Regions from separate parts of the Erwinia magellanica genome, predicted to be linked through region 1. Evidence: predicted binding sites of a transcription regulator. Region 1 holds the regulator's gene; each other region holds the start of a gene.

Region 1 (8,070 bases):
ACAGGGAGCAGCCTGCGCGCTGGACGCGGGCGTGGTGGTCTCTGCCCCGTTAATGCTGGAACCTTGCAGCCTGAAGCTGGAGCAGGGAGTTTCCCGCTTCTATCAGCGCTATCTGCTCTCTCTTCTTAAGCAGAATGCAGAGCGCAAGCTGCTCGCCTGGCCGGGCACATTGCCCCTTGAGCTGAAGGGACTCAGGGCGCTGAAAAAGTTGCGCGATTTTGATGATGCGATCACCGCTCGTGCCCACGGTTTTCTGGACGCCACCGACTATTATCGCCGCTGTAGCGCAATGCCTTTACTGCCCAGAGTGGAGAAACCGTTACTGATCATCCATGCTAAAGACGATCCCTTTATGACCCATGAGGTGATCCCCGCCGCCCATTTGCTGCCTTCCGCTGTCACCTACCAGCTGACAGACTATGGCGGGCACGTGGGGTTTGTCGGTGGCACCCTGCGCAAGCCCCAGATGTGGCTTGAACAACGCATTCCGCAATGGCTTTCAACCTGGCTGGACAATTAACGTGATAATTCCCTGGAAGGACTTAGACAGTGAGACCCTGGACAACCTGATTGAATCTTTTGTCCTGCGAGAAGGTACCGACTACGGCGAACAGGAACGCTCGCTGGAACAGAAGGTTGAGGATGTTCGCCGCCAGTTAACCAGCGGCGAAGCGGTGCTGGTCTGGTCTGAGCTGCACGAGACCGTCAATATTATGCCGCGCGGTCAGGTGACAGGTTAACAGGCAGAGATGACACCCATGCCTGAAACATGGTACCAATGCGAAGCGACTTTTCTCAGGGAGGTATATGCATGTCAGCCAAACATCCGGTGATTGCCGTAACGGGATCCAGCGGGGCGGGAACCACCACCACCAGCCTGGCCTTCAGAAAGATTTTTCAGCAGCTTGGCCTGCATGCCGCCGAAGTGGAAGGGGACAGCTTTCACCGCTATACCCGCCCTGAAATGGATATGGCGATCCGCAAGGCGCGCGATATGGGCCGCCATATCAGCTATTTTGGCCCGGAAGCCAACGACTTTGCGCTGCTGGAACAAACTTTTACCGAGTATGGCCGCACCGGCAGCGGTAAATCCCGCAAGTATCTGCATACCTATGATGAAGCGGTGCCGTGGAATCAGGTGCCGGGCACCTTTACACCCTGGCAGCCGCTGCCCGAACCTACCGACGTGCTGTTTTATGAAGGGTTGCACGGTGGCGTGGTGACCCCACAGAATAACGTGGCTGCCCATGTCGATCTGCTGGTAGGCGTGGTGCCTATCGTTAACCTGGAGTGGATCCAGAAGCTGGTGCGTGACACCAGCGAACGCGGCCATTCGCGTGAAGCGGTAATGGATTCAGTGGTGCGCTCAATGGAGGATTACATTAACTTCATTACGCCGCAGTTTTCGCGCACACACATTAACTTCCAGCGTGTGCCGACGGTGGATACCTCCAATCCCTTTGCAGCCAGGGCTATCCCTTCGCTGGATGAAAGCTTTGTGGTGATCCACTTCCAGGCGCTGGAAGATATTGACTTCCCCTACCTGTTGTCGATGCTACAGGGATCCTTTATCTCGCATATCAATACGCTGGTGGTGCCGGGCGGGAAAATGGGGCTGGCAATGGAGCTGATTATGGGGCCGTTGGTTAAACGTCTGATTCAGGGCAAGAAAATTGAGTAACGCCCCGGTAAACAGACGTTACTCCCCTGCTCAGCGATCTACTTTTCCTGTAATTCGATCACTTCATAGCTGTGGGTCATATTAACCCCTTTACCCAGCATCAGCGCCACAGAGCAATACTTCTCTGCCGAAAGATCGACAGCGCGCGAGACGGCTTTGTCACTCAGCCCGACGCCGCTGATAATAAAGTGCAGATTAATATGGGTGAAGAGGCGGGGAGCCTCTTCGCGCCGCTCTGAGGTGAGCTTCACCTCGCAATCCTTTACGTTATGACGGCCCTTTTGCAGAATAGAGACCACGTCGATGGCGCTGCATCCACCCGCAGCCATCAGCACCATTTCCATAGGACTTGGCGCTTTATCCCCGGCGTTTCCATCCATCAATACCTGGTGTCCCGATGAGGATTCTCCCAAAAACGTTAACCCTTCAACCCACTTGACCCGAGCCTGCATAACAAGTTCCTCTAATTCATTTAGTTAACATCAGATTACGCTTTAGCCTGAAAAACGGCAATGTGGCAGTTTTCACACTATGCTGAAGCGAGACAACAGAAGACACTCACTGAAAGCTGTGCTACAAACAAAGCTGTAATATTTTCGTCAGTACTCTACAGGCACGACGAAACAAGACAACATAACGAGCCAGGCTTTTCACAGAGGCCCGAATACATTTCCTGATGGGAAACGCTTGATTATTTCAACGCCTGACAGGGAACTCTGCCCCTGTATTTAGGCACGATGACAACAGAGGATAACAGCGAATGGTTCTCGGCAAACCGCAAACAGACCCGACACTTGAATGGTTCCTGTCACATTGCCATATTCATAAGTATCCATCCAAGAGCACGCTGATTCATCAGGGTGAAAAGGCAGAAACCCTCTACTACATCGTCAAAGGCGCAGTAGCGGTGCTTATCAAGGATGAAGAAGGCAAAGAGATGATCCTCTCTTACCTCAACCAGGGTGACTTCATTGGCGAACTTGGCCTGTTTGAAGAAGGTCAGGAGCGTAGCGCGTGGGTACGTGCGAAAACAGCCTGTGAAGTGGCTGAAATCTCTTATAAAAAATTCCGTCAGCTTATTCAGGTCAACCCTGACATTCTGATGCGCCTCTCGGCACAGATGGCGAGTCGACTTCAGGTTACCTCAGAGAAAGTGGGCAATTTAGCTTTCCTTGATGTCACAGGTCGCATTGCGCAGACCCTGCTCAACCTGGCGAAGCAACCCGACGCCATGACCCACCCGGACGGGATGCAGATCAAAATCACCCGTCAGGAGATTGGGCAGATTGTTGGCTGCTCACGCGAAACCGTAGGCCGTATTCTGAAAATGCTGGAAGATCAGAACCTGATCTCAGCACATGGTAAAACCATCGTTGTCTACGGCACACGCTGATCGGCTCTGATCCACGGCGCAACAGCTCTTGTTGCGCCTTTTTATTTGGTACGGAGTGATGTGGCGTCGACTGATCTATCACCCTGAAGTGAACTACGCGCTGCGCCAGACGCTGGTGCTCTGCTTACCGGTGGCTGTCGGCTGGCTGCTGGGTGACCTGCAACGGGGCCTGCTTTTCTCTTTAGTGCCTGCCTGTTGCAACATCGCTGGTCTTGATACTCCTCACAAACGCTTCTTCAAACGCCTGATCATCGGCGGAAGCCTGTTCGCCTTCAGCAGCTTCCTGATCCAGTATCTGGGCGGACATGCGGTGCCTTTACCCGCTATTCTCTTCACCATGACGATGCTGCTGGGCATAACCGGTGAGATCAGCCCGCTGCATGGCCGACTGCTGCCCGGCTCGCTGATTGCCGCTATTTTCACCCTCAGCCTGGCTGGCCGGATGCCAATATGGGAACCGCCAATGCTCTACGTGCTGGGCACCATCTGGTATGGCCTTTTTAACTGGTTCTGGTTCTGGCTGTGGAAAGAGCAGCCGATGCGGGAGACGCTCAGCCTGCTCTACCGCGAGCTGGCGGGCTACTGCGAAGCCAAATATTCCCTGCTGACCCAGCTGACAGATCCTGAAAAGGCGCTGCCACCACTGCTGGCCCGGCAGCAGAAAGCTGTCGATCTGATCACTACCTGCTACCAGCAGATGCATATGCTCTCTGCCACCCGCTATAACCATCACAAACGCCTGACCAGAGCGTTCCAGGTGGCGCTGGATTTGCAGGAACATATTTCGGTCAGCCTGCATCAGCCCGAAGAGGTTCAGAAGCTGGTAGAGCAGAGCCATGCTGAAGCGGTGATCCGCTGGAATGCGCAAACCATCGCCGCCCGGCTTCGCGTACTGGCTGACGATATTCTTTATCACAAGCTGCCTGAACGCTTCACGATGGATAAGCAGCTACAGGCGCTGGAGAAGATCTCCCGCCAGCACCCGGACAATCCGGTGGGCACCTTTTGTTATTATCATTTCAGCCGTATCGCCAGGGTTTTACGTACCCAGCGGCCTCTGTATCAGCGGGATTTGATGGCTGACCGCCAGCGTCGTCTGCCCTTGTTACCCGCTATCAGAAGCTATCTGTCGCTGAAATCAGCCGCGCTGCGCACTGCCTCCCGCTTTGCCGTGATGCTGACTTTTGCCAGCTCGCTGGCGCTGTTCTTTAATTTGCCGAAGCCTTACTGGATCCTGATGACGGTGATGTTTGTCAGCCAGAACGGCTACAGCGCAACCCGCGTGCGGATCCAGCACCGTGCGCTGGGCACCCTGGCGGGACTGATTATCGCCGCCATCACGCTGCGCCTTCATGCGCCAGAATCGGTGGTGCTGCTGGTGATGCTGGCGATTACGCTTATCAGCTATCTGTTTATCCGTAAATTCTACGGCTTCGCAATGATTGGCTTCACGGTGACCGCGGTCTGGTCCCTTCAGCTGCTGTCACTTAACGGCGCGGACTTCCTGCTGCCCCGCCTGCTTGATACGCTGATGGGCTGCCTGATCGCTTTCGGCGGCATGATCTGGCTCTGGCCGCAGTGGCAAAGCGGCCTGCTGCGGCAGAATGCGCACGATGCGCTTGGTACCTATCAGGATGCATTACAGTTGCTGCTGGGCAACGAGCAGTCACCTGAGAAGCTTGCCTGGCAACGTATGCGGGTGAATCAGGCGCATAACGCCCTGTTTAACTCGCTGAATCAGGCGATGCAGGAGCCAGGGTTCGATTCTCGCTATCTTTCAGATATGAAGCTTTGGGTAACACACAGCCAGTTTATCGTGGAGCATATCAACGCCATGACCATTCTGGCGCGTGAGCATACGATGCTGACCGCTTCGCTGGCAGAACGCTATTTACAGGATTGTGAAGTGGCGTTGCAGCGCTGCCAGCAGCGCCTGGAATATGACGGGCCAGGCTCGGAAACCAATGTGATGGATTCGCAGACCGGGGTAAGTCAGGGGCCGACCACTATTCTGGAAAGACACGTAAAGCGTATTCTGGGGCACCTGAGCGTGATGCACACCATCTCCTCGCTGGCATGGAGCGCACGACCCCATCATGGACGCTGGCTGACACGCAAGCTGAAAAGATTATCCTGATAACGTGTGTTGAAAGGAAAGTGCCGGGGAGCTGCACGGGACAGCTCCCACCGGCCTGTTAAGCGAGTACTTTTTCCACAGCGCGGGCAAAGCGAACCATACCTTCCTGGATATCCGTTTGTTCAATCACCAGCGAAGGGGCAAAACGGATCACCTCCGTTCCGGCATTCAGGATCATTACGCCTTCTTCAGCCGCAGCATTCAGGATATCGCGCGCTTTACCGGCATGTTGCGGCTTCAGCGCCGCACCAATCAGCAGCCCTTTACCCCGAATATCGCTGAACAGATCCAGCTGCGCATCAAGCGTTTTCAATGCTGCCACGAAGAGTTCACGCCGCGCTTCCACGCCGCTCAGCACTTCATCGGTGTTAATGATATCCAGCGCCGTCTCCGCAATTGCGCAGGCCAGCGGATTACCGCCGTAGGTGGTGCCGTGCACGCCGGGCGACATGGTGGCAGCAATCTCGTTAGTCGTCAGCATCGCGCTGATCGGGAAGCCACCGCCCAGCGCTTTGGCGGTAGTCAGAATATCCGGCTGCACGCCATAATGCTCATACGCAAACAGCTTGCCGCTGCGGCCCATGCCGCTCTGTACTTCATCCAGCACCAGCAGCGCCTGATGTTCATCGCAGAGTTTACGCAGGCCCTGCATAAATTCCGCGGTGGCAGGCATCACCCCGCCCTCGCCCTGAATCGGCTCCACAACGATGGCGCAGGTATGGTCATCAATTACCGCTTTCACTGCCTCCAGATCGTTAAACGGCACGTGCACGATGTCGGCAGGTTTAGGGCCAAACCCGTCAGAATATTTTGGCTGCCCGCCAACGGAGACGGTAAAGAACGTGCGTCCATGAAACGCATTGTGGAAAGCGATAATTTTACTTTTATAGGGAGAATGGCGCTTGCCGGCGTAATAGCGGGCCAGCTTGAAGGCAGCTTCGTTGGCTTCGGCACCCGAGTTAGCAAAAAATACCCGCTCAGCAAAGGTGGCAGCAATCAGTTTGCTGGCGAGACGCAGCGCGGGTTCATTGGTGAACACGTTGCTGGTGTGCCACAGCGTTTCTCCCTGGGTCTTTAACGCTTCAACCAGCGCAGGATGACAATGCCCTAACGCCGTCACCGCAATGCCGCCGGAGAAATCGATATACTCTTTTCCCTGCTGATCCCAGACGCGGCTGCCTTTGCCCTTAACAGGCACAAAGGCTGCTGGTGCATAAACAGGCAAAATCACCTCATCGAACGTCGCCCGCGTTACCGCTAATTTATCCGCCGCCATTAACTACCTCATCGTTATTCTGTTACAGGAGAGTGAAATTATAATCATAAAATATGCATAAAAAATCACTCAAAAGCAATTGTTTCACGTTTTCAGGAAATTGCTCAGCAACTGATGCCCCTGCTCACTGAGGATGCTTTCAGGATGGAACTGTACCCCTTCCAGCGGCAAAGAACGGTGACGGAATCCCATGATTTCATCAGGCTTACCCTCGCAGAGGGTCCAGGCTGTTATCTCAAACGCTTCCGGCAGCGAGTGGGTTTCAACAATTAACGAGTGATAGCGCGTCACCTTCAGCGGGTGGTGCAGGCCGGCAAAGACGCCGCCTTCATTATGTTCAATAGCCGAGACTTTGCCATGCATCACCTGCCGCGCCCGGATGACACGGCCGCCAAAAGCCTGAGCGATGGCCTGATGTCCAAGACAAACGCCCAATATGGGCAGTTTGCCGGCAAATTCGCGGATTGCCGCCAGTGAAATCCCTGCATCGTCGGGCGTGCAGGGGCCGGGTGAAATTACCAGCCGCTCAGGGCGCAGGGAGGCTATCTGCTCTAACGAGATCTCATCATTTCGGTGAACCTGAACCTCGGCACCCAACTCGCAAAAATATTGGTAGAGGTTCCAGGTAAAAGAGTCGTAGTTATCAATCAGCAGTAGCATGGTAGCTCCGGGCAGGTTCAGGACGGCGCTATTCTACGCACTTTCCGGCCGCTCGCTTACCACTTTGCCAAAAGCCGCCGTCAGTAAGCTGAGATCGCCCGCCAGGCTCGCCTGGTTAGCGGCCCGCCAGCTTTCCGCATCAATTTTCGCCCACTGAATATCAAAACCGGCGTGGATGATTATCTGTTCAAACAGCATGCGCTGAGCGCGTCCGTTGCCTTTCAGGAAAGGATGCAGAACCGTCAGTTCGCAGTAGTACCAGGCCAGACGCTCTGTCAGCGCCGCAAGAGGCAGATCGGCCAGGCCGTTTTCATCCTCCAGCGCCTGCATCAGCGCGTTCCCCTCTTTTTCGATATATTCAAAATGGCAGCAGGGCGTATCCCCAAGCTGAATATCAACCTGACGCAGCTCGCCAGCGTCTGCTAAAACGTCCTGAAAAAGCGCATGATGAAGCGCCTGCAAATGAGGCAGCCCCGGATGTTCAGGGCCGGGCTGAAGCGGAGTGCCGCCAAGCAGAAAGCTGGCGTAAAAGTTGGCTTCCTGCCGTTGTTGCCACAGGGTGAGCTTCTGTTTTTCTGTGATTTTTTTTGTCATGCGGTCTCCCAAAACCAGGTGATTGCTGCGCGGTGCGGCCTGATGACCGCATTACTCGCACTAATTATAAGCAGCAATCACCCAACGGGAGATTAAGGAAGCACTTTTGCGGAAAGGATCACTACCGGTTTAACCGGAACATTCTGGTAAGGGCCAACATTCTGCGCCTGAACCTGAGAAATTTTATCGGCCACGTCCTGACCTTTCACCACTTTGCCAAAAACGGCGTAGCCAAAATCACGCTGCCCGTGATCCAGGAAGGCATTGTCTGCCACGTTGATAAAGAACTGGCTGGTAGCGCTGTCTTTGTCGGAAGTACGCGCCATTGA
Region 2 (8,070 bases), on a different contig from region 1:
ACCCGAAAATCAAAGCTATTGTTCTGCGTGTGAACAGCCCTGGCGGCAGCGTAACGGCTTCTGAAACGATTCGTGAAGAGCTGGCTGCGGCTAAAGAAGCGGGCAAACCGGTGGTGGTTTCCATGGGCGGGATGGCGGCTTCAGGTGGCTACTGGATCTCTACGCCAGCTAACTACATCATCGCCAGCCCCAGCACGCTTACCGGCTCCATCGGCATCTTTGGCGTGATCAATACGGTAGAGAACACGCTGGATACGATTGGTGTGCATACCGATGGCGTTTCTACTTCACCTCTGGCCGATGTGGCGACCACCAAGGCTCTGCCGCCTGAAGTTCAGCAGATGATGCAGATGAGCATTGAGAACGGCTACAAAAACTTCCTGGGCCTGGTGGCGAAATCGCGCAATAAAACGCCTGAGCAGATCGACCAGATTGCCCAGGGCCATGTCTGGACCGGAAGCGACGCTAAAGCCAACGGTCTGGTAGATGCGATGGGTGATTTCGATGATGCGGTGGCGAAAGCGGCAGAGTTGGCAAAACTCAAGCAGTGGCAGCTTAGCTGGTATCAGGATGACCCGGACTTTATGGATATGCTCTTCAGCCAGATGAACGTTTCCGTCCGTGCTGCACTGCCGGATGCGCTTAAGGTTTATCTGCCAGCACCGCTTTATGACGTCATGGCCTCCATGCGCAATCAGCCGGGTCTGTTCGATAACCTGAACGATCCGCAAAACCGCTATGCCATGTGCCTGACCTGTGCACAAGTGAAGTAAACGCTCAGCCCGGCCATCTGGTCGGGCTGCTTTTCCCCTGCTTTCCCCTTATACTGCGCCTTTTCGGCGAGCCTGAGTAAATACATGCAAAAGAGATCCATCTATGTCGCCTATACGGGCGGGACTATTGGCATGCAGCGATCCGAGCAGGGATTTATCCCGGTTTCCGGACATTTGCAGCAACAGCTGGCGAATATGCCGGAGTTTCATCGTGCCGAGATGCCCGATTTTACCATCCATGAGTACCAGCCGCTGATTGACTCTTCCGATATGACGCCGCGGGACTGGCAATCGATTGCAGAGGATATTCGCGCAAATTACGATAGCTATGATGGCTTTGTGATCCTGCACGGCACCGATACCATGGCCTTCACCGCCTCTGCGCTGTCGTTTATGCTGGAAAACCTGGCCAAGCCGGTCATTGTGACAGGGTCACAAATACCGCTGGAACAGCTGCGTTCGGACGGTCAGCAAAATCTGCTGAATGCCCTGTTCGTTGCGGCTAACTACCCTATTAATGAAGTTGCGCTATTTTTCAACAATACGCTGTTTCGTGGCAACCGCACGACGAAAGCCCATGCAGATGGTTTTAATGCTTTTGCCTCACCTAATCTTGCGCCGCTGCTGGAGGCGGGTATTCATATTCGTCGCCTGAATACGCCAGCGGCCCCGACGGGCACCGGGGAACTGATTGTTCACCCCATTACCCCGCAGCCGATTGGCGTAGTCACCATCTATCCCGGCATCTCTTCGGATGTGGTGAGCAATTTCCTGCTGCAACCGGTAAAAGCGCTGATCCTGCGCTCCTACGGCGTGGGTAATGCGCCGCAAAATCCTGCATTTCTTAAAGAGCTTAAGGCCGCCTCCGACCGGGGAATTGTGGTGGTCAACCTGACGCAATGTATGTCCGGTAAGGTGAATATGGGCGGCTATGCCACCGGTAACGCGCTGGCGCTGGCTGGAGTGGTGAGCGGCTATGATTTAACTGTGGAAGCCACGCTGACCAAACTGCATTTTCTGTTAAGTCAGAATCTCTCCAGTGATGAAGTCAGGCGGTTGATGCAGGTTAATCTGCGCGGAGAACTGACACCAGATGAAAAGTGAGGTGACAATGGCTACGCAACAGGCTCTGTTGTTGATTGACTTACAGAATGACTTTTGCAGCGGCGGAGCGCTGGCGGTGAAAGATGGCGATGAGGTGATTGCCGTAGCCAATCACTATGCTGGCGAGTTCAGCCATCGAGGGCAGCCGGTTATAGCCACGCTGGACTGGCACCCCGCCAGTCATGGCAGCTTCGCCTCTAATGCGGGGGAGCAGCCCTGGACGCTGGGAGAACTGGCTGGTCTGCCGCAGGTCTGGTGGCCCGATCACTGTGTGCAGCATACCTTTGGCGCAGAGTTACACCCTTTGCTCCACACCGACTTGATTACCGATCGTGTCTTCAAGGGCGAAGATGCGCAGGTGGACAGTTACAGTGGCTTTTACGATAACGGGCATCGCAAAAAAACGCGGCTGGACGCTTTGCTGAAGGCTCAGGGGATTACGGCGCTGACCGTGATGGGGCTGGCAACAGACTATTGCGTGAAATACACGGTGCTGGATGCCTTAGCCGCAGGCTACGCGGTGACGGTGATTGCCGCCGGCTGCCGGGGTGTCGATCTCACGCCGGGAGATTCGGCGCGCGCGATGGATGAGATGAAAGCCCTGGGAGCGCTCATTCTCTGATTATCGTCGTCAGGCAGGCAATTGCAGATAAAGCCAACGGCGACCGTCCGTCAGTTTGCACACCCTGAACGGCGCTCCAGACGCTACTTTCACCCTTCAGTTTTCATGACCCGGCACGCTGGAATCGGTTTTGATTCCAGCGTGCCGTTAATTATTCCGCAGGGAATAATTTATTGCAGCCTGATGCGGGTGACGTTGTCGTCGCTGATGCCAAATTCTTCCTTGAGCTGCTTCTTGCTCTTCATCACCATCTCGCCGCCTTTGCCCACGCTCATATGCTGCGGTTCATCGTTATGGCGAGCCTGCCAGAGCATAACCAGTTGCAGGCTGTTCTCTTTCTGCTCCGGCGTTAATGCCACACCGTCGGCCCACTTGCCGGTTTCTACCGCAGTGACAAGACGCTGATACACTTCCGGCGTCATGCTGGCGATCATCTCATCAAGCTCCATATCCGCTACCCTTTAATATTGTTGCCATCTTCATCAGAGAAGCTTAGCGAGGCGGAGTTAACACAGTAGCGCTCGCCGGTAGGCTGTGGGCCATCCGGGAACACATGCCCCAGATGCGCGTCACAGTTACCACAACGGATTTCAATGCGCTGCATACCGTGTGATTCATCCTCGATATAACGAATGGCATCGTCATGGTGAGGCTGGTAAAAACTGGGCCAACCGCAGCCAGAGTCATATTTGGTTTCAGACAAAAACAGCGGCGAGTTACAGACCAGGCAGTGATAGATCCCTTCGCCTTTGTTATGCAGCAGCTTGCCGGAGAACGGCGGTTCTGTACCGCGCTGCTGAGTCACATAGCGCTGCATTTCGCTTAAATCGCTTTCTGGGGTGAATTCGTTCGGTTCTTTAGCCATTTTGCTCGTCTCAGGCAGTGTGATTCTGAAAATATCGGCTAGTATTCTAACAAATACTTAACAACGTCAGGGGATTTTTTTCTCTCAGGCGGAGTCTGAAAGTTATCTGAGGGCGAAAATGTGATTCAGATCACCCTTTGATTTCATCACCCCTTTATATTCGGGCAAGCCGTCCCCATATGACTCTTATGCAAGGGTGGCGAAAGGCGTTTTTTGACCAATAATTCCTGTCCGCAGGTTTGATTTGTCGCAACTATTGAAGCGATTCCGCTTGACGCCTGGTAAGGTTTTTGTAATTTTACAGCCAACCTTTTATTCACTAACAACAGCTGGTGGAATATATGACTATCAAAGTAGGTATCAACGGTTTTGGCCGTATCGGTCGCATCGTTTTCCGTGCTGCTCAGCAGCGTTCTGATGTAGAAATCGTTGCAATCAACGATCTGCTGGACGCAGAGTACATGGCTTACATGCTGAAGTATGACTCTACGCATGGTCGTTTTGACGGCACCGTGGAAGTCAAAGACGGCCATCTGGTTGTTAACGGCAAAACCATCCGTGTTACCGCTGAAAGAGATCCAGCTAACCTGAAATGGGGCGAAATCGGTGTTGATGTGGTTGCGGAAGCAACCGGTATCTTCCTGACCGACGAAACTGCGCGTAAGCACATTCAGGCTGGTGCCAAGAAAGTCGTTCTGACCGGTCCATCGAAAGATGACACCCCAATGTTCGTAATGGGCGTTAACCACAAGGCTTATGCTGGCCAGGATATCGTTTCTAACGCTTCCTGCACCACCAACTGCCTGGCGCCACTGGCAAAAGTTATCAACGACAACTTTGGTATCGTTGAAGCACTGATGACCACCGTGCATGCTACCACCGCTACACAGAAAACCGTTGATGGCCCGTCTCATAAAGACTGGCGCGGCGGCCGTGGCGCATCTCAGAACATCATCCCTTCCTCTACCGGCGCAGCTAAAGCTGTAGGTAAAGTGATCCCTGAGCTGAACGGCAAACTGACCGGTATGGCGTTCCGTGTGCCTACCCCTAACGTTTCCGTGGTTGACCTGACTGCGCGTCTGGCTAAACCAGCTTCTTACGCTGAAATTTGCGCTGCTATCAAAGCCGCTGCTGAAGGCGAAATGAAAGGCGTTCTGGGCTACACCGAAGATGAAGTGGTTTCTACCGATTTCAACGGTGAAACCCTGACCTCTATCTTTGATGCCAAAGCCGGTATCGCGCTGAGCGACACGTTTGTGAAACTGGTTTCCTGGTACGATAATGAAACAGGTTACTCCAATAAGGTCCTGGACCTGATTGCTCACATCGCTAAATAAGCGACGTGGAATGTGTTGAGGGCGACTACGGTCGCCCTTTTTATTTGCTGAAATACAGGTCCGCTTATGAACGAAAAACTCTTTTCTCTGCCGGTCATCGAACAAATCAGCCCCTATCTCTCACAGCGTAAAATGGGCGAGCTGCCGATACTGGTAATTGCTCATCCCAAAGTCCGTGCAGCTGTTACGCTACAGGGCGCTCAGCTGGTTGCCTGGCAGCCCAGCGGCGAAAAGCCTGTGATCTGGCTGAGTGAAAAAACGGCCTGGACCGCAGGTAAAGCCATTCGGGGCGGCGTGCCCATCTGCTGGCCATGGTTTGGCCCGGCAGGTGAACCCGCACACGGCTTTGCCCGCACGCTCCCCTGGACGCTTTCCGCCCATGATGAGAATGATGAAAGCGTGATGCTGACGCTGGTGCTACAGAGCAACGAGCAAACCAAAAAGCTCTGGCCCCATGACTTTACCCTCTTTGCCCGCTTCCGCTTTGCCGATCGCTGTGAGATAGAGCTGGAGGCCCACGGTGATTTTGAAGCCACGGCGGCCCTGCATAGCTACTTCTGCGTTGCAGACATAGCGGGCGTGGAGGTGAGTGGATTGGGTAAAAGCTTTATCGATAAGGTAAACAACGGCATTGAGGGCCGCTCAGAGAGTGGGAAACAAACCTACCCTGACCGTACAGACCGTATTCATACTCAGCCTGAAGATTGCAGCGTAATCACCGACGCAGCAGGCAAACGAACCATCGAAGTCCATCACCACTACCAAAGTGACGTTGTCACCTGGAACCCCGGCCCTGCGCTCTCTTGCAGTATGGGTGATATGGCAAATGAGGGATATAAAACCATGGTGTGCGTTGAAACGGCGCATATCTCAAGCCCTATGGTCAGCGCTGGAGAGGCCCCTTCCCGCCTGGCTACGACAATCCGGGTGCGGAAAAATAGCTGAGTAGCAGACTTAGGGGGAAGAGTATTCCCCCGTTAAGTCTCAAACCACATCCAGCGCCATTTTGCCGGTTGGTGGGGGAAAAGCGTGATTGATTTTTGTCAGCTCATCGCTGGTCAAGGTGATGCTGAGCGCAGCGGCATTATCGGCAACATGCACGGTGGTGCTCGCCTTGGGAATTGCCATCACCCCTTCCTTGCGTATCACCCACGCCAGCAGCAACTGGGCCACGCTGATGCCCTTTTGTTGTGCAATGGCCTTAAGCACGGCGTGTGTCATTATCTCCTGCCGTAGCCGTCCGGCCTGAGCAAGCGGTGAGTAGGCCATCACCGGGATTTGCCGTTGCTGGCAGTCGGGCAGGAGGTCATATTCAATCCCCCGCGAGGCCAGATGATACAATACCTGATTGGCTGCACAACGCTCGCCACCCTCTTCGGCAAGCAGCTCACTGAGATCGTCCGTGTCAAAGTTCGAGACACCCCAGCGTAAAATTTTGCCCGCTTGCTGGAGGGATTCCATCGCCCGGATCGTCTCCTCCAGCGGGACATTTCCCCGCCAGTGCAGCAAATAGAGATCGAGATAATCGGTTTGCAGACGACGCAGGCTGCGTTCACAGGCAGCGGTGGCGTCTTCCATGCCTGCGTTCCAGGGATAAAACTTAGAGACAAGCCAGGCACTCTCTCGCCTTCCCTTCAGCGCTTCACCCACAACCTCTTCAGCGCCCCCGTCTGCATACATTTCTGCGGTATCAATAACCTTCAGCCCCAGTTCAAGGCCAGACTGGAGTGCCGCGACCTCTTGTTTACGCTGGCTGGCATTCTCCCCCATATACCAGGTGCCCTGACCAATCGCAGGTAAAGCTGTTCCGTCGGGAAAGATCACGTTTTTAACCATGCTGCGCTCCTGCACGTTTTTTGATCCCCACAATTGTGCAAAAGGGCGCAAAGCGCCCTTTTTCGTGCGGAAGAGGGATCAGAAGGTGTAACTGATTCCTGTCCAGAGAGCGACCTGAGAATTGTTGTCGACCATTGGACTGTCCTTAACCTCGCTACTCAGACGCGTATAGCGGCCAGAGACCGTGGCGTTCCAGCTTGGGCTGATAGCATAAGCTGCCGTCAACTCCAGATAGGGATTCCAGCTGCCGTCAGCCTCATAGCTGTTCAGCCCGCTGCGGCGTGACTCGCTTTTGGAGACACCATAATAGTAGTCATTCTGTTTGTCGCTGCTGTAGAGCGCACCAATACCTGGTGTCAGACTCAGATCGCCAAGCTGGAAGCGATAAAGATAGGTAAGATCCCAGATAAAGCCATCGCTGTTATCCAGCATGTCGCCCGCCACAACCGTACGCACAACGCCCCACTCCGCCGAATGACGGTAAGTCAGGCCGCCCATCATGGTCATATGACGTTTATCCAGCGCCTTCAGGCGCTTGTCTTTAGTATCGTCAGGATCAAAGTTCTGAGGGGAACCCAGAATGGTCAGCGAGAGCTGGTTCTCCTGATCTTTCCAGAGATAGTAACCAGCGGTAAGGCTGCGAACGTAAAAGCTGTCGCCTTCATAATTTACAATCGGGAACGGGTAATAACGCCCTTCGCCGCCTTTATAGGGGCTTTGGCTGTAAATAACGGATGCGCCAAGGGTTAAGGGATTAGCCTGCGCAACGGTAGCGGCAAAAGTGCAGGGTAAAAGCAGAGCAAGGGCGCTAACTTTGAAATGGTTCACAATTAATTCATTCCATAAATATAACAATCAGGTCTTCAGTCTATCAGCCGGAGGCTTATTCGTTAAAAAATTTACATCTCTTGTAGCACGTAGAATCAATTTGCGCTGTCAGCTACCTCAGCGGTTGGCGCGTGATTTACAAAATTCGGCCAGCCCGCGTCAGGCAAGGTAAGGCCTTAGAAAGATTCTGACTTTGTTATTGAATTATCATTGAAAATCGCCGGAGGTTCAGGAAATTTCTTAAATGCCAACTACGCTTTACTGAAAGAAGCCAAGTTTTGCCGAGCAGAGTCGCCCTAAATTTTATCTCTTACGATAAAAACGTCAGGTTGGCATAAGGGTTGCTGTACTCAGTTATAAGTTCCTTCAGGAGCTGTCCACGATTAGGCTCCTGGTACCTGTGCTATAAAAGAAAGGACGGGCATCGCTATGAATATATTCGATCACTATCGTCAGCGTTATGAAGCTGCCAAGGACGAAGAGTTCACACTGCAGGAATTTCTTACCGTTTGCCGGCAAGATCGCAGCGCTTACGCCAACGCGGCAGAAAGACTTTTGATGGCTATTGGTGAGCCGGTCATGGTCGATACTGCACAAGAGCCACGCCTTTCCCGACTGTTCTCCAACCGTGTTATCGCGCGTTACCCCGCCTTTGAGGAGTTTTACGGCATGGAAGAGGCGATTGAACAGATCGTCTCTTACCTG
Region 3 (8,070 bases), 380 kb from region 1:
ACTCATCATCCAGCGCGTTGGTCAGGCTGGTAATCACCTGAATGTGCTCATTGTTGCGGGCAGCGATACCGATGACCAGACGGGCAATATCGTCCTCATCTTCACCGAAGCGCACGCCGTCCGGATACTGGCAGAAGACGATGCCGGTGTGCAGCACGCGGTCTTTCGCTTCAATCGTCCCGTGCGGAACCGCAATGGACTCACCCAGATAAGTTGGCGTCAATTTCTCACGATCCAGCATCGCCTGAACATATTCTGGCTCAACATAACCGCCTCTGACCAACTGCTCACCAGCAAAGCGGATCGCCTGCTCTTTATCGGTTGCGTGGTTGCCAAGGAAGATGTTGCGGGCGCTCAGCTTGAACAGATGTTCCTGACTGTCGTCGTAACTGTCGCTCAGCGTGGCGGTGACTTTTTCACGGTGACCCGCTGTACGGTTCGCCTCTACCAGACGGCTGGTCAGGTCGGTATAGAGACCGCTGTCGAGGAAGTTAGTCAGAGAAATATGCTGTGCGTGCGGTGCCTGACGAATGGCGCGCTCGGTCAGGTCACGGTGAGTGATCACCAGATCCACATCGCCCGGCAGGTTATTGATGGCGGTATTGGTGACGGAAATCATGGTCAGACCGGCATCTTTCACCTTTTTACGCAGCACGCCTGCACCCATTGCGCTGGAACCCATACCTGCATCGCAGGCTACGATGATTTTACGCACCAGGGTCAGGTCGCTGTGCATACCATCGGCAGCAGTAGCCGCGGTAGCGGTGCCCTGGCCTTTAGACTGCGCTTTCATCTCGCTAACGCGACGAGCGGCGGCTTCAATATCGTCATCTTCTTTTACCTTGCTGGTTTTCAGCAGGATGGCAGAGACCACGAAGGAGACCGCAAAGGCGGCAACAATGGCGGTGATATTGGCGAAGTAGGCACCTTTTGGCGTCATGGCCAGCACGGCCAGGATAGAACCCGGCGAGGCCGGAGAAACCAGACCGCCGTTCAGCAGCGTCAGCGTGAACACGCCTGTCATGCCGCCCAGGATTACCGCAATAAGCAGGCGAGGGTTCATCAACACGTACGGGAAGTAAATTTCGTGAATACCCCCCAGGAAGTGGATGATGGCCGCGCCGCCCGCAGACTGCTTAGCATTACCGCGTCCGAAGAACATGTAAGCCATCAGCACGCCCATACCGGGACCTGGGTTGGCTTCAATCAGGAAGAAGATCGACTTACCGGCTTCGCTTGCCTGCTGAATACCCAGCGGCGAGAAGATGCCGTGGTTGATGGCGTTGTTCAGGAACAGGATTTTCGCCGGTTCAACAAAGATGGAGGTCAGCGGCAGCAGGTTGTTCTGCACCATCAGATTTACGCCAGCGGCGAGAATATGGGAAAGCCCCTCGACCAGTGGACCAATCGCCAGGAAAGCCAGGATCGCCAACAGCATGCCGATGATACCGGCAGAGAAGTTGTTGACCAGCATTTCGAAGCCGCTTTTGATTTTACCATCGACCACACGGTCGAATTTTTTGATTGCCCAGCCGCCGAGCGGGCCAGCAATCATCGATCCGAGGAACATTGGCATATCCGCACCGACAATCACGCCCATGGTGGTGATAGCACCTACCACGCCGCCGCGATCGCCGCCAACCAGACGACCACCGGTGAAGCCGATCAGCAACGGCAACAGGTAGGTGATCATCGGGCCAACCAGCTTGGCCAGGGTTTCATTTGGCAGCCAGCCGGTAGGAATAAACAGTGCGGTGATGATACCCCAGGCGATAAAGGCCCCGATATTTGGCATCACCATGTTGCTCAGAAAGCGACCAAAGTTCTGCACTCTGATCTTGATATCTGATGAGGACATAAAAAAACACCCCTTATTGGTACGCGCTGACAATAAGAGAGCGCGTTGATTTTTGTTTAGGACATCTCGGCGGGGAGCCGCTAGATCACTGTGTATGCAGGCGGACTCTATCACGCGAATATGACGCTGCGTAGTCAGCAGGAAAAGTGTGATACATATCACTAAGTTGGGTGGGCATGAGGGGGTGTTTTAGTGATGCGGATCACATATATAGGGTGTAAAAAAAAGACGCTGGTGAATTAATACGCAAATGCGCCGATTTTGTGTGATTTTTGTCACGAAATTGGGAGGTGGCTTTCTGTCATATGTGTGACAGAAGTCACAATAAATTTTGTGCTCAAAATGCGTGCGATCACACTTCTGCCTGGCCCCTGTTCAACAGATAGATGCTATGTAGGAAAATGACCTCTGTGTTCTGGTTCAACGTGAGGTTTTGTTCGGGCAGATGACGCTTTCCGCTTAACGGTTTCGTCAGGCATCCGGCTGGCGTTTAAGCAGCACGGTTGGCAGGCGGAAAAATGGCCTGCCTTTCTCATCACAGGCGGGATATTCCCACCTGCGATGAGCTGTAATGGCTATCCTGACTTAGTCCGGTCGCTTACTGGAAACCGCCCTGTAGTGCGCTTTGCGCCTGGCTCAGCGCCTGAGCGTTGGCAGAGAGGTTCTGCATCAGCGTGTTGTACTGCGTTGCCTGCTGCTGCGTTGGGAACTCAATAGCGGGGCCGTTAAAGGTTACCTGGCTTCCCTGCGCCTGTAGGAAATCACCGGTCTGCACCGCATCCTGGCTCAGCGCCTGTAAGGCGGGCAGCAACGGCTGCAACGAATTCGCTGGCTGCGTCACTACTTTGTTATAGACATTGTCATAGACGGTTTTCAGATCTTCAGGCTGCTTCAGCGCGGCCTTGCTGCTGTCGGCCTGCGTTTTGGCCGCCTGAATCTGCTGGATCAGCACGCCCAGCGAACCGCTGGCCTGACGCAATGAGTCACGACGAGTCAGATAATCCTGCGGCGTACGAATAGCGGAAAGCTCATCCACTACCGGCTTCATGCCGGAGTCCACGGCGCGGTTAACCTGCTGAGAAAAACCGTAAAGAATGGCGTAATCGCTGACGTAATTACCTAATTTTTGTTTTTGATCTTCACTGAGGCTCGGCAAATGTTCGCCGCTGCGCATCACCGTGTTTTGCAGGAAATCGATAAAAGCTTTGCGCTGATCGGCTTCTTTATCACCGCAGCCGGTGAGCTGGAAAACCAGAAACAGTGCCACAAAGGGCACCAGCAGACGTGACCAGACGCGAGAAAGTCCTGTCGTCATGGGGAGTAACTCCTGTAATTGTAGGGCTTGCAAAGAAATGAGGGCGGCATGCGCCGCCTCTGAAGAATAGTCTAACTCGTGCGGGGAGGATACGGAAAACAGGGCCGGAAGGGTGAAGAAATTCACGCCACCGGCAGCATGGCTCAGAAAACCAGGGCCTGGCCATCTTTGCGGCTTTCCGTGGCGGCAATGTAGAAGCCTTGAGGGTCGCGAACAATTGCCTGCGCACCGCCAAAGTTATAGGTCTGAAGCGGATCTTCCACCACAATTTTATGCCCCATCGCGCGCAGGGCGGCTATCGTATTCAGCGCCATTGCCGGCTCCACGCTTACCTCGCGGCCTTCCACCACGCGCCAGCGCGGTGCATCAATCGCCGCCTGAGGATTCTGTTTCGCCAGCATAATCCGCAGCGCCATTTGCAGGTGCCCCTGCGCCTGCATCGGCCCGCCCATCACGCCAAAGGACATCAGCGGCTGACCTTCACCATCCAGCGCAAAGGCGGGGATAATGGTATGGAAAGCGCGCTTGCTGGCCGCCACCACGTTTGGATGGTTCTCCTCCAGCACAAAGCCTGCGCCCCGGTTTTGCAGACTGATGCCGGTACCCGGTACCACCACCCCTGAACCAAAGCCCATATAGTTGGACTGAATAAATGAGACCATCATCCCGCTGGCGTCGGCGGTGGAGAGATAGACCGTGCCGCTCTGCTTAGGGGCACCAAAGGTAAAGTCGCCGGCGCTGGTCGGGTCGATCAGCGCGGCGCGGGTTTTCAGATACTCATCGCTAAGCAGCAGCTCCGCCGGAAACTCCATATGATCTTCATCAGCCACATAGCGCTCCAGATCCACCAGCGCCAGCTTCATCGCTTCGATGGAGAGATGCAGCCACTGCACGGAATCTGGCTCATAGCGGCCAATATCCCACTGCTCCAGGATACCCAGCGCCATCAGCGTGGCGATGCCCTGACCGTTCGGCGGCAGCTCCTGCACCGAGCCGCCTGCAAACGGACGCGACAGCATCTCTACCCAGTCAGCCTTATGGGTTTTCAGATCCTCCAGCGTCAGCGCCGCGCCATGCTCTTTGGCGAAGGCGGCAATTTTTTCCGCCAGCTCGCCGTGATAGAACGCTTCACCGTTAGTGGCGGCGATTTTTTCCAGCGTGTCTGCCTGGTCCGGATTACGGAACAGTTCGCCCACTTTGGGCGCGCGGCCTTCCGGCGCAAAACAGGCGCTGAAGCCCGGCTGATCGCGCAGCTTGTTGAAGCCGCGCTCCCAGAGGTGGCCAATCAGGGGGGAAACGGGAAAACCGTTGCGGGCATACTCAATGGCCGGTTGAGCCAGCGTGGTCATCGGCAGGGTGCCAAACCGCTCTGCCAGTTCAACCCAGGCAGAGACCGCACCCGGCACCGTCACCGCATCCCAGCCGATTTCCGGCATTGCGGCCAGATGAGCAAAGGTCTCCCGCGACCAGGCAGCAGGAGCACGGCCCGAAGCGTTCAGCGCATGCAGTTTTTCACCGTCCCAGATAATGGCGAAAGCGTCACTGCCGATGCCGTTGCCGGTGGGTTCCACCACCGTTAACGCCATCGCGGTGGCAATCGCTGCGTCAACCGCATTGCCGCCCAGTTGCAGCATGCGGATCCCCGCCTGTGCGGCCAGCGGCTGGGATGCCGCCACCGCATTACGGCCCATCATCGGCGCGCGATAAGATGGGTATCCCACGTTAAAATCACTGATTCCACTCATAGCCGTTCCTTAATGATTAGTCGTTGCGCGGATCGAGCGCGTCGCGCAGTCCGTCGCCCAGCAGATTAAAGCCCTGCACGATAAGAAAAATGGCAAGGCCGGGGAAAACCGACATCCAGGGCGCCTGCTCCAGAAAGCCTTTGGCTGTGTTCAGCATCGCGCCCCAGGAGGGGGCTGGCGGCTGTTGTCCCAGACCCAGAAAAGAGAGGCTGGCCTCGGTAATAATGGCGGAGGCGATAGCCAGCGTAGCCTGCACCAGAATGGGCGACATCACGTTAGGCAGCACGTAGCGCAGCACAATCCAGCGGTCAGGCAGGCCGATAGCGCGCGCACCGTCGATATACTCTTCATTGCGAATGGCAATCACCTGCCCCCGGGTCAGGCGGGCAAAGATGGGCATGGCGGACAAGCCGATAGCGATCATCGCGTTGCCGAGACTGGGGCCGAGGAAAGCACCCAGAGCGATAGCAAGGATCAGAAAAGGGCAGGCCAGCAGGGCTTCAATAAAGCGCGATATCACGCCGTCCCACATTCCCTGCCAGTATCCGGCAATCAGCCCCAGCGGAACGCCAATCAGAATGGCGATCAGCACTGAGATACAGCCCGCCAGCAGCGAACTACGGGCGCCCCAGATCAGGCGCGATAAGATATCGCGTCCCAGCTCATCGGTGCCGAGCCAGTAGAGGGCTGAAGGCGCTTTGCGCACCGCCAGAAAGTTGGCTTTGATCGGATCAAAGGGTGCCAGCCAGGGCGCCAGAAGGGCCACGATCACAAAGAAGAGCACAATCACCGCACCGATAACCGCGCTTTTATTGCCGAGAAACTTCTTCAGCACGCGGTTGGTGGGCTTGCGCAGCGCAGCAGCGTTGCCAGCGGCCAGAATTTCACTCATCGTCAGCCTCGCATCTTAGGGTTGATCAGCACGTACAGAACGTCAGCCAGCAGGTTCAGCAGCAGGAAGCCGATAGCCACCACCAGCACCACGCCCTGCACCACGGCGTAATCACGGTTAAATACCGCATCGACAATCATTTTGCCGAAGCCCGGCAGGGTGAAAACCTGTTCCGTCAGTACTGCGCCACCCAGCAGCTCGCCAAACAGCAGGGTGGTCAGCGTAATCACCGGTACCAGCGCGTTACGGAAGGCGTGCTTGAGGATCACCTTTTTCGGCAGCAGACCTTTAGCCCTGGCTGTACGGATATAGTCCGCTTTCAGCACCGCAATCATCGAGGCGCGCGTATGACGCATCAGCGTGGCGGCCAGGCCAGTGCCGAGCACCAGCGCTGGCAGCAGCAGCGTTTTGATGTTTTGCGAAACGCTCTCACTCAGCGACACGTAGCCGGAGGCCGGGAGCCACTGAAGATGCACGGAAAACAGCAGGATCAGCAGGATCCCCAGCCAGAAGTGCGGGATCGAGATCCCGGAAAGCGCGACAAAGTTGGTGGTGTGATCGATCCAGCTGTTTTTCCGGACGGCAGCGACAATCCCCATACTGATGCCCACCACCAGCGCTACGATCATCGCCAGCAGCGACAGCTCCAGCGTGACCGGAAGCTTGCTGGCGATAAGCGTAGTGACCGGCTCCTGAGTCCGCAGCGAGGTGCCGAGGTCGCCGCGCAGTGCGTTACCCAGCCACCAGAGATACTGCGTTGGCAGCGGATCGTTCAGGTGATACTGCTCTCTGAGCTGGGCTATCACCGCCGGGTCGCGCTCTTCCCCCGCCATCGCCAGCACCGGGTCGCCCGGCAGCAGCTTCTGCAACGAGAACACCATAATGCTCACCAGAAACAGCGTAGGAACAGCCAGCAGCAGGCGTTTACAGATCAATTCCAACATGGTCGCTCTCCGGCTCAGGGGGCCATTTTCACGCCAGCCAGGCGTACCAGCCCGTCCGGCCAGGCTTTAAAGCCCTGCACTTTTTTGTTCAGGCCAAAGATGCGCGGCTCAAAGTAGAGGTATGCAATCGGCATATCGGTTTGCAGCTGCTTCACCACTTTGTCATACAGCGCCTGGCGCGTGGCCTGATCGTTGGTCTGACGCGCTTCGGTTAGCCAGGCATCGACCTGAGGGTTGCTGTAACGCCCGTCGTTCAGGGTGCCCTTGCTGTTGATAAACGAGAAGATGCTGCCGTCAGGATCGGGACGTCCAGACCAGCCAGAGAGGCTGAGCTGGAACTCGCCGCGCTGCTGACGATCCAGCAGGGAAGCAAATTCACTCATCTGTAGCTTCAGATTAAATCCGGCTTCGCTCACCATCGCCTGAATCACCTGACCAACCTGCTGTGAGGTGGGGTTGTTGGTGACTAACAGGGTGACGTCCAGGGGCGTTTTCACGCCAGCCGCGGCCAGCAGAGCTTTGGCCTTCTCCACGTCACGAGCCGCTATCGGCAGCTTGACGTGGTAGGGAGAGACCGGCGAGAGCGCCTGATTAGAGGGCGTGTATACCCCTTCGAACGCCACCTGATTCAGCGCATCGCGGTCGATAGCCAGCGAGAACGCTTCCCGCACGCGGGCATCTTTCACAAATGGGTTGTTCGGGTCGACTTTGCCGTTGGCGATGTTGAAGGTAATGCCCTGATAACCCAGGCCAGTGACTTTGGCGAGGCTCAGTTTGCTGTCGGCCTCAACGGTTTTTACGTCGCTGGCGGCGATGCCCTCGGTCAGGTCGAGATCGCCGGAACGCAGGTTTGCCAGACGTACCGAGGCATCAGGAATGGGCAGGAAAACCACTTTATCGAAGTGATAGGCTGACTTATTCCAGTAATTATCGAAGCGTTTCAGGATGATGCGATCCTGCTGCACGCGGCTTGCAAACTGATAGGGGCCGGAGCAGACCGGATGGGTGGCAAAATCGGGTTTCGCCGCCGCTTTGGGTGCCAGCATCGCGCCTGCGCGGTCAGTCAGCTGACTCAGCAGGGCGGCATCAGCATTTTTCAGGTGGAAGATCACCTGTGAAGGCGAAGCGACTTCAACCGACTCCACAGAGGAAAGTTCACTTTTGCGCAGCGAGCCGGGCAGCGTCAGGGCGCGTTCAATATTAAATTTCACCGCTTCAGCATCAAACTTCTCGCCATCCTGGAAGGTCACGCCCTGGCGGAGATTCATGGTCAGCGTTTTGCCATCCTCACTCCATTTCCAGTCTGTTGCCAGGCC
Region 4 (8,070 bases), on a different contig from region 1:
GAGAGCGCCTTCGAGCGCCGCGCAGAGATCACCCCCGCTAATGCAGATACTGTTACCCGCGAAGCGGTCAAACAGGTTATCAGCCTGCTTGACAGCGGTGCCCTGCGCGTCGCTGAAAAGATTGACGGTGAGTGGGTAACGCATCAGTGGCTGAAAAAGGCCGTACTCCTCTCCTTCCGCATCAATGACAATCAGGTGATTGAGGGTGCAGAAAGCCGCTTCTACGACAAAGTGCCGATGAAGTTTGCCGACTATGACGACGCGCGCTTTAAAAAAGAGGGCTTCCGCGTAGTGCCACCCGCTGCCGTTCGCCAGGGCGCCTATATCGCCCGCAATACCGTACTGATGCCTTCTTACGTTAATATCGGTGCCTATGTGGACGAAGGTTCAATGGTAGATACCTGGGCGACCGTGGGTTCCTGTGCGCAGATTGGTAAAAACGTGCATCTTTCTGGCGGCGTGGGTATTGGCGGCGTGCTTGAACCTCTTCAGGCTAACCCCACTATCATCGAAGACAACTGCTTTATCGGCGCACGCTCGGAGATCGTTGAAGGGGTGATTGTTGAAGAGGGTGCGGTTATCTCTATGGGCGTCTATATCGGCCAGAGCACTAAAATTTACGATCGTGAAACGGGCGAAGTGCATTATGGACGCGTACCAGCCGGTTCTGTAGTGGTTTCCGGTAACCTGCCTTCAAAAGATGGCAGCTACAGCCTCTACTGTGCGGTTATCGTGAAGAAAGTTGACGCGAAAACTCGCGGTAAAGTGGGCATCAACGAACTGCTGCGCACCATCGACTGATCCTCTGCGGGTCACGCCCTGTGGCCCGTAATCTTTTCTTTACAGTCAGCCTGCCAACAACCTCTTTCGCGTGACGAAATAACGGATGCTATTGCGCAACAACTGAGCGATAATCCGCGCCGTTAAGCGCACAGACGCTCCCCGATTGCGTTTCTGATTTACACATACTCATCTGAGTACGGGACGAGCGGGCAAAACTGACAAGGCGCCAGCGCCCCGCCTGCCTACTTAAGTAGGGGTGAGCACTGACACCGCAGCATTTGCAACGCGCAGCCGAAACAATAATCTCCCGCATAAGGAATCTGAAAAGTATGTATGACAATCTGAAAGGCCTGGGTATCTCTTCTCCTGACGATATTGACCGTTACAGCCTGCGTCAGGAAGCTAACAACGACATCCTGAAAATCTATTTCCGTAAAGATAAAGGCGAATTTTTTGCCAAAAGCGTGAAATTTAAATACCCGCGCCAGCGCAAAACCGTGGTGGCTGATAACGGCAGCCAGGGATATAAAGAGATCCAGGAAATCAGCCCTAACCTGCGTTATGTGATCGACGAACTGGACCAGATTTGCCAGCGTGACCAGGTTGAAGTGGATCTGAAACGTAAAATTCTGGAAGACCTGCGCCATCTGGAGCATGTTGTTTCCAATAAAATCAGCGAGATCGAATCCGATCTTGAAAAGCTGACCCGCAACGGCCGTTAATTCCCGGTAAGTTGTCGAAAAGGGCGGAGGCGATCTCCGCCCTTTTTTTATTTATGGCTGTTCATCCAGCTGTAGCGCAACATAGAGCAACAGTCTGTCGTCAAAATTACTCAGATTGAGTCCGGTCAGCTCAGATATGCGGTTAAGCCGGTATTCCAGCGTGTTGCGGTGGATATAGAGCGCTTTCGCCGTTGCCGAGGGCTGCACGTTATTGCTGAACCACGAGGTCAGCGTTCTGCGTAACAGCCCGTTATTGTCCATCGACTTTAGCCGGGCCAGTGGACGGGAGAGTTCACCAGCCTGCCAGCCGCCACGCAGGCTGTCGAGCAGTACGGGCAGCACTAAATCCTGATAGAAGTAGCTGCGCTGTTCAGGCATTCGCTGCTTGCCTACCAGCATTGTGGTGTGGGCGGTACGGTAGGAGCGCGCAATGCTACCCGGCCCGGTGAAAAAATTCCCCAATGCGATACGCATCCGCAGATGTCCGCTCTCCTTCATGCGCGATTGCAGCAGCTCAACCCGTTTGCGGTGATCGTCTGCGTCATACCGGCCATGCGCGTTGAAAGCTGGTTTCAGTACCACCATCTCCGTCAGTGAAACAATCGCAATCAGGTTATCTCTCTCCGGCGTGGTCAGCAGCGTTTGCAGCTGCTGTAACTCTGACATGGCGCTGTCCACGCCCAGCTGGCCGCTGTCCACTTCAACCACCGCCACCACTCTGGGCTGATTAAGATCGATACGCAGACGCTGTGCCCATTCCACTAATGCGGGTGAAAGCGTATCGCTACGGATCAGGTTCAGCACCAGCTCTTCACGAAGACGGCTATCCTGCGCCAGCATATGCAGCAGACGCGCCTGCTCCAGCATCATCTCCGCCGTCATGCAGACCAGTTCACCATAGTGCCGCAGCGTTTCCGGTTCGCCAGTCAGGCCAATAACGCCAACGATGTCGCCATCAATGCGCATCGGCAGGTTAATCCCCGGCCGCACACCGTGCAGGTGCTTAGCCACTCCCTCATCAATGTCCACAACCCGTGCCTGAGAGAGCGCCAGCAGCGCCCCTTCGTGCATTTCACCAATACGTTCAGGGTCGCCGCTGCCGATGATACGGCCCCGCGCGTCCATCACGTTGACATTGCTGTCAATAATTTGCATCGTGCGGGCAACAATTTCCTGCGCCAGCCGGGCATCCAGATGATAGGTAGCCATTTACCTCTCCAGCAAAGCATCATTCTTTCAGCATACCTGCGGCACCAGAGCGAAACATTGTGCAACTGCACTAAGCGCGGTGCGGACTGTAAAAATTGCGGGGAATATCACAAAGAGAGAGGACAATAACGGGGATTTCAAAACAGAAGTGCCGACGGGGTCGTCGGCACTTAAGGCAATTACTGCATCAACAGATAGATGGAGCTGTCGCCACGCTGGATATTCAGAGCCAGTACGGAAGGCTTGGTATCCAGAATTTTACGCAGCTCGCCCAGATTAGCGATCGCCTGCTGATTCACGCCCAGGATCACATCATCTTTCTTCAGACCAATGCGCGCTGCGGCAGAACCCGCCTTCACATTATCCACCTTGACGCCTTTAACGCCCTTCTCGTCAAAGTTACTCAGGTCAGCACCCTCAATACCGGTGTAAATCGTTGCGGATTCCACCTTATTCTGGGTACTTTGCTGAAGTTCAACGTTAACGGTAATAGGCTTGCCATCGCGGATCAGGCCCAGCGCCATTTTGGTGCCGACCGGCAGCGAGCCAACCTGAGCACGCAGTGCGGCAAAGCTGGAGATCTGCTTACCGTTGATGGAGGTGACCACATCGCCCGCCTTCACGCCCGCTTTTGCGGCTGAGGAGTTGGGCAGAACCTGGCTGACAAACGCGCCGCGCTGTGCGTCCACTTTCATCGCTTTCGCCAGCTCCGAGTTCAGCTCGGTGCCCATGATGCCCAGCTCACCGCGTTTCACCTGGCCATACTCCACCATCTGCGCCGTCAGGTTTTTCACCATGGTGCTGGGAATGGCAAAGCCGATACCGATATTGCCGCCGTCCGGTGCCAGGATGGCGGTGTTGATGCCAATCAGCTCGCCGTTAAGATTAACCAGCGCACCACCGGAGTTACCGCGGTTGATGGCGGCATCGGTCTGGATAAAGTTTTCGTAATTTTCAACGTTCAGGCCGCTGCGGCCAAGCGCAGAAACGATCCCGGAGGTGACCGTCTCACCCAGGCCATAGGGGTTACCAATAGCCACGGTGTAATCACCGACGCGAAGATCGTCAGAATCTGCCATTTTGATGGCCGTCAGGTTCTTCGCATCCTTCAGCTGGATCAGGGCGATATCTGAACGCGGATCTTTTCCAATCACTTTTGCGTCGTACTTGCGCCCGTCGCTGAGCTGCACCTGAATTTTGGTGGCGTTATCAACCACGTGATTATTGGTGACCACATAGCCTTTAGCGGCATCAATCACCACACCCGAGCCAAGCGCGCGGAATTTCTCCTGCTGAGTATTGGCTCCGCCCTGATCCTGCCCCTGTCCACCGCCGCCCTGACACATAGGGGAGCTTTGGAAAGGCGAGCCGTCCTGGCAGAATGGCGAATTGTCGCCAAAGAACTGCTGGAACTGCTGTGGCATCCGTGGCGTTTTCACCGTGGTGCTGCCTTCAACATTGATACTCACTACCGAAGGCATAACTTTTTCTAACATAGGGGCCAGGCTTGGAAGCTGCTGGCTGGAGGAAGAAGCGGTTTCTGCGGCCAAAGCAGTAAGCGGAGTCATCGCCATTCCCAGGCTCAGAGCCAACGCGCCAGCTAAAAGTGTTTTTTTCATGCGTCTGTTTCTCTATATGTCCAATTATGCAACCATTGCTGTGGTCGTGATGATGAGAGTGAAGTTTTAGCGCTAAGTTCATGAAAAAGATTGCGCTAAAGGTAAATATTTATGCTTCATCTTTACAATTCAAGGGGGGCGGCGTTATTCCACGGCCATCAGACGCCGATACTCATCCCAGGCAAACAGATCTGTCATGCCACTAACGTAATCCTGTAGCATTCTCGCCCGGTAATAATATTCCCAGATGGCGATATCGCCCGCGCGATTATCCAGGCGCCCCATCGCTTCACTATAAGCCAGACGAAAGCGCGTGGAAAGTTTGTGGAACAGGCGCGTTTCTATCGGGTAGCCTTTTAAATAATCCTTCTCAATCAGCTCGCCAAATTCCTGCTGAGTCAGCGCTAATAAAGGCTGATAAATATCTAATAAGCCGCTGATAACACGGTATCCCTGCAACTCCAGTTGCTCAACGTCAGGATGGTTAAACACATGACGGAAAGCGACTTTTTTGAAAATTTCCAGCAGCTGATTTTGTGCCGTGCCATCTTCCAGCAGCGCCTGATTGAATTTCCCGTCAAAGACTTCCGCTAAATTATCAATAAACCGGCCAGCGGCATGCGGTACCAGACGGGCAACGGTATTCACCCTTAAATACATAAAGAACTGATCTTCGCTGCTGCGGCTGGTTTGTGAACTTCTGGATTTATCCAGCGCGTTCGTTACAACCAGACTAAATAGATCGCCCGGTTGATGTGCAGGCCACAGCGCAAATAAGTGTTCATAGAGTTGCTCAACGGTGAAAATATTTTTCTCGACCGCATCTTCCAAATCGGCCACACAATAGGAGATGTCATCGGCCGCTTCCATAATATAGGTCAAAGGAAAACGACAATGAGGCTGAAGATCCAGTTCTTTGCGTAACCGGGCGACATATTCCGCCTCAGCCAGATAATAGCCCGGTTTTTTCATCAGATAATCGTGGCCTGGCGGAATCTTTCCTTTATGCCAGGCGGGACGAGTATATTTCAGAATACAGCCCACCTGCGCCCAGGTCAGGTTCATCCTCAGCAGCGAATGCACCATGCGGATAGCCTGCGCATTTCCCTCAAAGTGGGATAAATCTTGACGAATCTTTGCACGAAGATCGTTAAAGCCATCTGTCTGATAACGTAACGCTTCCGGTTCACAGCGATCGGTACGTGGATTTTCGGGCTGATAATCGTTATCCAGCCGCTGGCGGAACCAGTCGTTGATTGCCGATTCGCCAAAATGACCAAAAGGAGGATTGCCGATGTCGTGCATCAGGCAGGCCATCTCAACGATACTTTCAAAAGGCCCGGTTAGCTGAGCAAGGCCATAATTTTCCAGTTGCCCCAGCTCTTTCAGCCGGGTAAGGATCTCCTTGGCGATATAGCGCCCCACCTGCTGCACTTCCAGCGAATGGGTCAGCCTTGAGCGGACGGCGGCATTGCGTTCCAGCGGGAAAACCTGGGTTTTCTGTTGCAGACGGCGGATAGCCGCTGAATTAATAATGCGTCCGCGATCGCTCTCGAAGATCCGCAATATTTCATGCTCGCTTTTCACCCCCTGTAGAGGACGATAACGGCGCTGATAATTGATTTTTTTCCTGAAGTCGATATCGGTCATGCCAGCTTCCCATTCTGCGGCACCAGATCCATGCCTGTACCCTCTTGCGGATTATGTCCTTCATCCTGCCATGATAGACTATGCGCCGAAAGCACAGTTTACTTCCACAACATTAGCGAGTATCCCTATGAAAGCAGGCATTATTGGTGCAATGGAGCAGGAAATTACCCTGCTGCGCGACAAAATTGAAAATCGTCAGACGCTGGCCCTGGCAGGCTGTGAAATTTACACCGGAACCCTGAACGGTGTGGAGGTCGCCCTGCTGAAGTCGGGCATTGGCAAAGTTTCTGCCGCGCTGGGCACCACCCTGCTGTTACAGTTGTGCAAGCCAGACTTTATTATCAATACCGGCTCCGCTGGCGGTCTGGCTCCTTCGCTGAAGGTGGGCGATATTGTGGTGTCAGATGAAGTCCGTTATCACGATGCCGACGTCACCGCGTTTGGATACGAGCCAGGCCAGATGGCGGGCTGCCCAGCCGCCTTCACCGCCGATACCGCACTGATTGAAGCCGCAGAAAGCTGCATCGAACAGCTTGGCCTGTATGCCGTGCGCGGTCTGGTCGTGAGTGGCGATGCCTTTATCAACGGCGCAGAACCGCTGGCACGCATCCGCTCAACCTTCCCGCAGGCCATTGGCGTGGAGATGGAAGCCACGGCTATTGCGCACGTTTGTCACCAGTTTGCCGTGCCCTTTGTTGTGATTAGAGCCATTTCTGACGTGGCCGATCGGGAATCCCACCTGAGCTTTGATGAATTCCTGGTTGTGGCAGCGAAGCAATCCTCTCTGATGGTTGAGACGCTGCTGACCAATCTGTCGCGTGGCTAGGTTTCTTGTCGTCCTGCTGCTGCTGACCTGCTTCAGCGCAGCCGCCGCGCCCAGGGTGATTACTCTGGCTCCAGCCCTGACGGAGCTGGCTTTTGCCGCAGGTATCAGACCTGTGGCAGTCAGTGCTTACTCAGACTATCCCCCAGAAGCTAACCAGCTGGAGCAGGTCGCCAACTGGCAGGGTATCAATGTGGAACGCATTCTGGCACTCAAGCCAGACCTGGTGCTCGCCTGGCGTGAGGGTAATCCTCAACGTCAGGTGGATCAGCTCAGCGCTTTCGGCATCAAAATCGTCTGGATCAATCCCGTGACGATCAAAGAGGTGGCGGACAGCCTGCGTCAGTTGAAGGCCTGGAGTCCCGCTCCTGAAAAAGCCGATCGTGCCGCTGAAGCCCTTTTAAACCAGCAGGCGGCTTTATACCAGCATTACGCCAGCCAGCCCAAAAAGAAGGTATTTTTGCAGTTTGGCCAGCGCCCTCTCTTCACCGCCTCTGGCAACACTTTGCAGAATGAAATTCTTCAGCTCTGCGCGGGAGAGAATATTTTTGCCGACAGTCGGGTTGCCTGGCCACAGGTGAGCCGCGAACAGGTACTGATGAGAAAACCGCAAATTGTCATCACGGGGGGCGATGCGAAACGTATAGCTGAAGTGGAGGCTTTCTGGCGACCGCAGTTAGCGGTGCCGGTGATCGCCGTTAATGAAGACTGGTTCAGTCGGCCAGGCCCGCGCATTATGCAGGCAGCGCAACAAATATGCCGCCAACTGCATCCGCAATCCGGAGTGAAGGCGTGAAATATCAGGACCGCAGCAAAGCCGGTTAAAGTTTCAGCAGGAATTGTCGTTAATTAAATAACGAGGCGGCGAAATATTTTATTCTCGCTGCCCATTTTTGGGGCTGATGCCCTGATTTTATCTACACCAGGATAACAGCAAAATGAAAGCCGTTTATCTGGCCTTTGGCCTAATGATGGCTGGTCACGCCTGTGCTGCATCCATTACGGGCAGCATCGGGGTCAAACTGACCATTTACTCGCAATGTCATATTGACGGGCAAAGTGTTACACCAGCAAAAGCACCTGTAGTCAGCTGCGGCAAGCAGGGATCGGCACAGCCTAAAGTCACTGAGTCGGTAATTTCACAAAATAGCGGAGGCCGCGCGGTGGCGAAGTTAGTGACGGTAGAGTGGTAAGAACCCCGGCAGCAAAGGTGCCGGGGCAGCAGCATCAGATGCTGAACGAAGAACCGCAGCCACAGGTGGTT

Evidence for each region. Region 1 encodes CRP, which controls carbon source genes, mostly activating them, when cyclic AMP is high. Its sites were predicted from a motif close to ATGTGANNNNNNTCACAT; they were not measured.
Region 2: a site for CRP is predicted at 3,483-3,500, ahead of msrB (peptide-methionine (R)-S-oxide reductase MsrB). Genes of this name have one in related genera too.
Region 3: a site for CRP is predicted at 2,049-2,066, ahead of AAH450_RS16475 (PTS mannitol transporter subunit IICBA). Genes of this name have one in related genera too.
Region 4: a site for CRP is predicted at 2,810-2,827, ahead of AAH450_RS11935 (CdaR family transcriptional regulator). Genes of this name have one in related genera too.

What each region holds. Positions count from the first base shown of each region.
Region 1 is NZ_JBCHVC010000004.1:49,939-58,008, forward strand. It holds gene AAH450_RS14745 (hydrolase) at 1-520, shown strand, start outside; gene AAH450_RS14750 (YheU family protein) at 522-740, shown strand; gene AAH450_RS14755 (phosphoribulokinase) at 812-1,681, shown strand; gene AAH450_RS14760 (OsmC family protein) at 1,720-2,133, opposite strand; gene crp (cAMP-activated global transcriptional regulator CRP) at 2,442-3,074, shown strand; gene AAH450_RS14770 (YccS/YhfK family putative transporter) at 3,133-5,211, shown strand; gene argD (bifunctional acetylornithine/succinyldiaminopimelate transaminase) at 5,270-6,487, opposite strand; gene AAH450_RS14780 (aminodeoxychorismate synthase component II) at 6,572-7,147, opposite strand; gene AAH450_RS14785 (putative adenosine monophosphate-protein transferase Fic) at 7,181-7,741, opposite strand; gene ppiA (peptidylprolyl isomerase A) at 7,834-8,070, opposite strand, start outside.
Region 2 is NZ_JBCHVC010000001.1:1,338,494-1,346,563, forward strand. It holds gene sppA (signal peptide peptidase SppA) at 1-773, shown strand, start outside; gene ansA (asparaginase) at 858-1,877, shown strand; gene pncA (bifunctional nicotinamidase/pyrazinamidase) at 1,885-2,499, shown strand; gene AAH450_RS06105 (YeaC family protein) at 2,670-2,948, opposite strand; gene msrB (peptide-methionine (R)-S-oxide reductase MsrB) at 2,954-3,364, opposite strand; gene gapA (glyceraldehyde-3-phosphate dehydrogenase) at 3,706-4,701, shown strand; gene AAH450_RS06120 (D-hexose-6-phosphate mutarotase) at 4,768-5,646, shown strand; gene AAH450_RS06125 (aldo/keto reductase) at 5,686-6,537, opposite strand; gene AAH450_RS06130 (MipA/OmpV family protein) at 6,616-7,365, opposite strand; gene yeaG (protein kinase YeaG) at 7,795-8,070, shown strand, end outside.
Region 3 is NZ_JBCHVC010000004.1:428,166-436,235, reverse strand. It holds gene AAH450_RS16475 (PTS mannitol transporter subunit IICBA) at 1-1,858, opposite strand, end outside; gene AAH450_RS16470 (DUF3053 domain-containing protein) at 2,457-3,173, opposite strand; gene AAH450_RS16465 (gamma-glutamyltransferase family protein) at 3,317-4,918, opposite strand; gene AAH450_RS16460 (ABC transporter permease) at 4,935-5,810, opposite strand; gene AAH450_RS16455 (ABC transporter permease) at 5,813-6,754, opposite strand; gene AAH450_RS16450 (ABC transporter substrate-binding protein) at 6,769-8,070, opposite strand, start outside.
Region 4 is NZ_JBCHVC010000003.1:38,008-46,077, forward strand. It holds gene dapD (2,3,4,5-tetrahydropyridine-2,6-dicarboxylate N-succinyltransferase) at 1-801, shown strand, start outside; gene AAH450_RS11930 (DUF3461 family protein) at 1,113-1,505, shown strand; gene AAH450_RS11935 (CdaR family transcriptional regulator) at 1,557-2,714, opposite strand; gene degP (serine endoprotease DegP) at 2,894-4,333, opposite strand; gene dgt (dGTPase) at 4,478-5,983, opposite strand; gene mtnN (5'-methylthioadenosine/S-adenosylhomocysteine nucleosidase) at 6,111-6,809, shown strand; gene btuF (vitamin B12 ABC transporter substrate-binding protein BtuF) at 6,802-7,602, shown strand; gene AAH450_RS11960 (hypothetical protein) at 7,745-7,999, shown strand; gene erpA (iron-sulfur cluster insertion protein ErpA) at 8,034-8,070, opposite strand, start outside.